DNA from 3 places in the Nitratireductor thuwali genome. Region 2 is predicted to be linked to each of the others. Evidence: predicted binding sites of a transcription regulator. Region 2 holds the regulator's gene; each other region holds the start of a gene.
The links. Region 2 encodes PhoB, which activates phosphate uptake and scavenging genes when phosphate is short. Its sites were predicted from a motif close to TGTCATNNANCTGTCAT; they were not measured.
Positions count from the first base shown of each region.

Region 1: NTH_RS18830 (bifunctional 2',3'-cyclic-nucleotide 2'-phosphodiesterase/3'-nucleotidase) is a predicted target of PhoB. The motif match lies at 1,148-1,164, and genes of this name have one in related genera.
Region 3: NTH_RS09440 (esterase-like activity of phytase family protein) is a predicted target of PhoB. The motif match lies at 1,110-1,126, and genes of this name have one in related genera.

Region 1 is NZ_CP030941.1:3,885,733-3,887,979, forward strand. It holds gene ald (alanine dehydrogenase) at 1-437, opposite strand, end outside; gene NTH_RS18825 (Lrp/AsnC family transcriptional regulator) at 574-1,056, shown strand; gene NTH_RS18830 (bifunctional 2',3'-cyclic-nucleotide 2'-phosphodiesterase/3'-nucleotidase) at 1,346-2,247, shown strand, end outside.
Region 2 is NZ_CP030941.1:1,730,151-1,732,397, reverse strand. It holds gene pstB (phosphate ABC transporter ATP-binding protein PstB) at 1-80, shown strand, start outside; gene phoU (phosphate signaling complex protein PhoU) at 120-827, shown strand; gene phoB (phosphate regulon transcriptional regulator PhoB) at 841-1,530, shown strand; gene NTH_RS08300 (CRTAC1 family protein) at 1,538-2,247, opposite strand, start outside.
Region 3 is NZ_CP030941.1:1,958,133-1,960,379, forward strand. It holds gene NTH_RS09440 (esterase-like activity of phytase family protein) at 1-1,040, opposite strand, end outside; gene NTH_RS09445 (DUF1013 domain-containing protein) at 1,295-2,005, shown strand; gene purH (bifunctional phosphoribosylaminoimidazolecarboxamide formyltransferase/IMP cyclohydrolase) at 2,096-2,247, opposite strand, start outside.

The sequences.
Region 1 (2,247 bases), 2.2 Mb from region 2:
GCGCCCGCCTGGATGGCCAGGCGTCCGGCCACTTCCGACATGGGGGCAAGCAGCGGCAGGCCGCCGCGCCCGTCGGTCACCGTCTCATAGGCGATGGCGGTGACGCCGGAATCGACCAGACCCTTGGTCTGGTCCGGATCAGGCGCCAGATGCAGATAGGTGTAGAGGATCTGGCCTTCGCGAAGCTGCACCCACTCGCCGGGCTGCGGCTCCTTGACCTTCACGATCATGTCCGACTTGGCGAACACGTCGGCGGCCGTCTTCGCGATGGTCGCGCCGGCAGAGCGGTAGGCGTTGTCGTCGGCACCGATGCCGGCGCCCGCGCCGGCTTCCACCAGCACCTCATGGCCATGCGCCACATATTCGCGCACGGAGCCGGGCGTCAGGCCAACGCGGTATTCGTGATTCTTGATTTCCTTGGGGCAGCCGACGCGCATTCCAGAACCTCCCGGGGATTTGCGGTGAACTTTCCCGATTCAACCACAAAACGTCCGGCACGTCCTTGCGAATAGGTTTGCCATCGCAGGGCCGGTTCGCTATTTCTTGCGCCCAAAGGCGGGAATGGAGAATATTTTGCGAACAGCCGCACTCGACAGGATTGATGTCGCCATTCTCGATGCGCTCCAGCAGGATGGACGGATCTCGAATGCGGCGCTGGCGGAGCGGGTCGGGCTGTCGCAATCGGCCTGCTCGCGCCGGCTCGACAATCTCGAAAAATCGGGCGTCATCAAGGGCTATCACGCCGAGCTTTCCAATGCGGCGCTGGGCCACCGCATGACGGCCATCGTGCACATATCGCTGACCGGGCAGTTCGAGAAGACGCTGAGCGAGTTCGAGGCGGCGGTGAAGCGCTGCCCGAACGTGCTTTCCTGCCACCTCATGTCCGGCGAATACGACTATATCCTGCGCATCGCCGCGCGCGACCTTGCCGACTATGAGCGGATCCACAAGGAATGGCTCACCGGCATGCCCCATGTCATCAAGATCAATTCGGCCTTTGCGCTGCGCGAGGTGATCGACCGCACGGCCACGGGGATACGGCCGGAGATGGCGTGAGATCGGCTCTGCGGCTGCGCTTCATCGCGTGCCCGTATGGCAAACCGAGGACGCAAGGGTGCGACGGTGGAGCGTTGCCGCAGGGGCGCCATGTCATCCGCGCGTCATGAGATTCTGCTGGAAGTCGCGGCCCGAAGGCGCGATCATCGCGTTTGTACGGGCAGACTTGCCGGCTGCGGCATCTGGCAGCCGGGTGGAAGCGCTGGCGCCCGCATGAGTGCGGAAAACAAGGAGATTGAGCGTCCTTTATGCGTCCATAGGGGCGCATGGCGCTCCAGGGAGACAGATCATGAGCAAGCTCGACAATACCATTTCACGCCGTTCCTTCCTTGCCGGCACAGCCGCCGCGGGCTCCCTTGTGATGCTGCACCCCTTCTCCGCGCGGGCGGCGGCCAACCAGGCGCATCTGCGCATCATGGAAACCACCGACCTGCACGTGCACGTCTTCCCCTACGACTACTACGGCGACAAGCCCAACGACACGATGGGGCTGGCGCGCACGGCCTCGATCATCGACGCGATCCGCGCCGAGGCGACCAATTCCATGCTGGTCGACAATGGCGATTTCCTGCAGGGCAACCCGATGGGCGACTACATCGCCTATGAGCGCGGCATGCGCGAAGGCGACGTCCACCCGATCATCAAGGCTATGAACACGCTCGGCTACGAGTGCTCGACCCTGGGCAATCACGAGTTCAACTACGGCCTGGATTTCATGTTCAAGGTGCTTTCGGGCGCCAACTTTCCTTTCGTGTGCGCCAATCTGACCCGGGGCGGGCTCGCCGCGAACGGGCGCGAGGACGATCTGTTCCTGAAGCCCTATGTGATCCTCGACAAGAAGGTGAAGGACGGCGCCGGCCAGGAGCACACCGTCAGGGTCGGTCTGATCGGCTTCGTGCCGCCGCAGATCATGAACTGGGACGCCAAGCACCTTGCCGGCAAGGCGATGACGCGCGACATCGTGCGCGCCGCCGAAGCCTGGGTGCCGCAGATGCGGGAGGAGGGCGCCGACATCGTGGTCGCCCTGTCGCATTCCGGCTTCGGCCCCCTGCAATATGAAGAGAACCTGGAAAACGCTTCCGCCCTTCTGGCGGGCATCGACGGCATCGACGCCATCGTGACCGGCCACAGCCACCTGGATTTCCCGGGGCCGAAATTCGAGGGCGTGGAAGGCGCCGACAACGCCAAGGG
Region 2 (2,247 bases):
AGGAGGGGCCGACGGACAAAATGTTCACCAATCCCGAAGACAAGCGCACCCAGGACTACATTACAGGCCGCTTCGGCTGACCGGCTGGCAGGACGTTTTTTTCACAAGGAACCGTTTTCATGGGCGAGCATACAGTTACGTCGTTCGACGAGGATCTGGAGCAGATCGACCGGCTGATCCGGGATATGGGCGACCTCGCCGGCGCGATGACCCACGACGCCACGCGGGCTCTCCTCAAATCCGACAATGCCCTGGCGCAGCGGGTCATCTCCGACGATACGATCATGGACGCCAAGCAGCGGGACCTGGACGAGAAGGCCATCACCCTGATCGGCAAGCGGCAGCCGATGGCGCAGGACTTGCGTGCCGTGGTCGGAGGCATCCGCATGGCATCCGACCTCGAGCGGATCGGCGACCTGGCCAAGAATATCGCCAAGCGGGTGGGCGCGGTCGGCGACAGCGCCACGCCGCGCAGCCTCACCCACTCGATCGACGCAATGGCCCAGATGGTCATCGTCCAGGTCAATTCGGTGGTCGAACGCTATGTCGAGCGCCAGCCCGACGCGTTGACCAAGCTGCGCGACGAGGATGAGAAGATCGACATCCATTACACGTCCGTCTTCCGCGAACTCCTCACCTATATGATGGAAGACCCGCGCAACATCACCGCCTGCACCCATTTGCTTTTCTGCGCGAAGAATCTGGAGCGCATAGGCGACCACGTCACCAACATCGCCGAGAACGCCTATTATGTGCTCACGGGCGAACAGCTTCCAGTCCAGCGTCCGAAGCTGGACGAGACGCAAATGACGATGAGCGCGCAATAGCGGAGAGTACTGGATGATCGCACCCAAAGTCATGGTGGTCGAGGACGACGAACCGCTATGCGTCCTGCTGCGCTATAATCTCGAGGCCGAAGGCTATCAGGTCGAGATGATCACACGCGGAGATGAAGCAGAGGTCCGCCTCCAGGAGAACGTTCCCGATTTGCTGGTGCTCGACTGGATGGTGCCGGCGATCTCCGGCATCGAACTGTGCCGCCGGCTGCGCATGCGGGCGGACACCGAGCGCCTGCCCATCATCATGCTGACCGCGCGGGGCGAGGAAAGCGACCGCGTGCGCGGCCTTGCCACCGGTGCCGACGACTATCTCGTGAAGCCGTTCTCGACGCCCGAGTTCATCGCCCGGGTGCGCGCGCTCCTGCGCCGCGCCAAGCCGGAGGTGCTTTCGACGGTGCTGAAGGTGGGCGACATCATTCTCGACCGGGAATCGCACCGGGTCTACCGCCGCAAAAGCGAAATCAGGCTCGGGCCGACGGAGTTCCGCCTGCTGGAGTTCATGATGCAGCACCCAGGCCGCGTCTTCTCGCGGAGCCAGCTTCTCGACAATGTGTGGGGCGAGACGATCTATATCGACGAGCGCACCGTGGACGTGCATGTCGGCCGGCTGCGCAAGGCCGTGAACCAGGGCCGCATGCCCGACGTCATCCGTACCATTCGCGGCGCCGGCTACGCGATACGGGAAGCGTAGAGAGCGATTACTCCCGCGGGTACCAGTACCGCGCTTCCACCGCGCCACGCTCTATCCGCACGAAATTGTTGGCGAAGACGCGGTAGGGCGGGCTCCATTCGCTGTCAGGCCATTTGACGCGGATTTCGGCGCGCTCGGAGGTGCCGACGCCGGCGTGGACGAAGCCGGTTCGTCCCGAGGCATGCCCGCCGCCGACCTGGACGGTGCGGTTGACCGTGCGGGTACCGATCTTCACCGAAACGAGCGCGCCCACCGCGTTCCGGTTGGGGCCTTTCTGGGCGAGTTCTATGGCGACGAAGTTGCCGCCCGGCCTCGGGCCCGCCTCGCTTTTCGCACCGAGATTGCGGAACAGGGACGCGGGCTGCTCGCGGTTGACGACCAACAGATCCAGGAGGCCGTCGGCATTGAAATCCTCGACCACCGCGCCGCGGCCCTTTGTGGGCAGACCGATGCCCGCCGTGCCGCCCGCTTCCGCGAAAGAACCGTCCCACTGGCCGAGCAGGAGATTGTCGGGATCGATGGCGGCGAAATCGGGCATCTGCTCGACATTGCCCTTGGCGATGAAGAGGTCGAGCAGGCTGTCATTGTTGAAGTCGGCGAACTCCGCATGCCAGCCGGTGGAGGGCTTCAGATCCCTGCCCTTGTAGGGCCGGTGCGCTGTCGCGCCGCGCTCGAAGGCGATGTCGGTGTAGATCGGACGGTCTTCCGCCGCCTCCT
Region 3 (2,247 bases), 230 kb from region 2:
CCTTCCGGTTCCGCGCCCTTGGCGTCGGAGCGCTTGTCGGGATAGTGGCCGGCCGTCGCCGCCCGGTGCTCAAGCTCCGCGCCCGAATCGAACAGCACCTCGCCCTGTTTCGAGAAAATCGTGAAGCCGCGCGAGCCGCCTTCGTAGTCGCCCTCATTGGCGGTCACGAGGCGGCCGTCATCGAGCCACTTCACCGCGTCGGGCTCGCGCCGCAGGCCGCCTGCCTGCTCAGTGAAGTCGAGCGCGCCGTCGTCGGACAGGTCGATGCCGGCAATGTCTGCCGAGCCCGCGGAGAAGTGGCTGACGATCTTGCCGCTTTCGGCCGAGACAATGGCGATATGGTTGTTTTCCTGCAGCGTGACGGCGATCTCGCCGGCCTCGTTGAAGTCGACGAATTCGGGTTCGGGATCCTCGCCGGCGATCTCTGCGATCCCGGTCAGATCGACCGTCTTGACCGTATCGCAAACGGGCTCGCCATTATCCAACGCGAAGATCTGCAGGTTTCCCGCCGGCATCTGCGGAATGACGCCGTCGTTGAAATCCTCGTCGCGCTCGTTCTCGATGGCGACGGCCAGATATTTCCCGTCCCTGCCGACGGCCACGGAATCGGGCTGTCCGGCAAGCGCGCAGGAGGCTGCCGCCGTCCTGGTTTCCAGGTCGATGACCATGAGATTGCCCGAAGGCTCGGTGAATCTCGCCGATGTGTTGACCCCGGCAATGGCCTTGCCACCCGAAATCACCACGGAAGTGGGTTCGCCGTCGATCTTGAGGATGCCGCCGGCCTTCGGAGAGCGTGCATCGGAAATATCCACGAACCCGACCGCGCCCAGCGGGCTGTCGGAGTAGATCAGCAGCTTTCCATCCTCGCTGGCCGCGACGATCTCCGACGAGGTCTCGGTGGCGGCGTCGCTGCCGGCCGGCAGGTTCGCGGCCACCGGAAATGTCGCGATGCGGTTGAAAGCCATGTCGGCCGATGCCGGCATGGCCGTTGTAGCGGAAAGCGCCGCGGCAAGCGCGCCCGGAACCAGATACTTTCTCATCGTCGTCTCCCTCGCCTGAATGGAATGAGGCTTCTTGAAAGATCAGCATTTCAGGCGCGTGACGGATGCGTGACGCTTCGGTGACGGGGCTGTGGACGGCGGCCGGCCGGCCTCCCGCCGCCGATGAAAGACAGTGTTCCGGGTGCATTGCGATCGCGGGAAAATGTCGCTATATGTGCCCGTGATTTCCCCAAATTGGTGGCTTTGACCACCGCCCGCCCCTGGGAGGCGGGCGAAGAAGAGGATTCTATGCCATGGCCAACGCACTACTCATGCCCAAGGCAACCGCCGTCTGGCTGGTCGACAACACCGCCCTGTCCTTCGAGCAGATCGCCGACTTCTGCCGGCTGCACCCGCTCGAAGTGGGGGCCATCGCCGATGGCGACGCGGCGCAGGGCATCAAGGGAATGGACCCGGTGATGACCGGCCAGCTCACCCGCGACGAAATCGCCAAGGGCGAGGCCGATCCCAACTACCGCCTGAAGCTTTCCGAGCCCAAGGTGCGCGTTCCCGAAACCAAGCGCAAGGGCCCGCGCTATACGCCACTTTCCAAGCGCCAGGACCGACCCAACGCCATTCTCTGGCTGGTGCGCAACCATCCTGAGCTGAAGGACGCGCAGATCTCGCGCCTCGTCGGCACGACCAAGTCGACCATCGAGCAGATCCGCAACCGCACGCACTGGAACTCGGCCAACCTCGTGCCGATGGACCCGGTGACGCTCGGCCTGTGCTCGCAGATCGACCTCGACATGGAGGTCCACCGCGCCGCCCGTTACGCCCCCCCGGCGGAAGCTGCCGGCGACACGCTGCTCCCTGCGTCCGAGACGGAAGGCCTGGATGTCGGCGACAACGCCGCCGAACAAGCGCCCGAGGACAAGGAACTGGACGCCGACGCCGTGTTCGCCAAGCTGTCCTCCCTGAAGCGCGGCGACGAAGAAGAAGACGAAGGCAGCGACAAGGAATAGGCTGCGCCGGGGCAAGCTGCACGGTCGTCATCCCGGAAGCCCGGAGCGCTATCCGGGACGACTTTGCAGCGCGTCGTGGAGAACGGCCGATCAGTGCCGGAAATGGCGCATTCCCGTCACCACCATGGCGATGTCGTTCTCGTCGGCGGCGGCGATCACCTCGTCGTCGCGCATCGAGCCGCCGGGCTGGATGACCGCCGTCGCGCCGGCCTCGACCGCCGAAAGCAGGCCGTCGGCGAAGG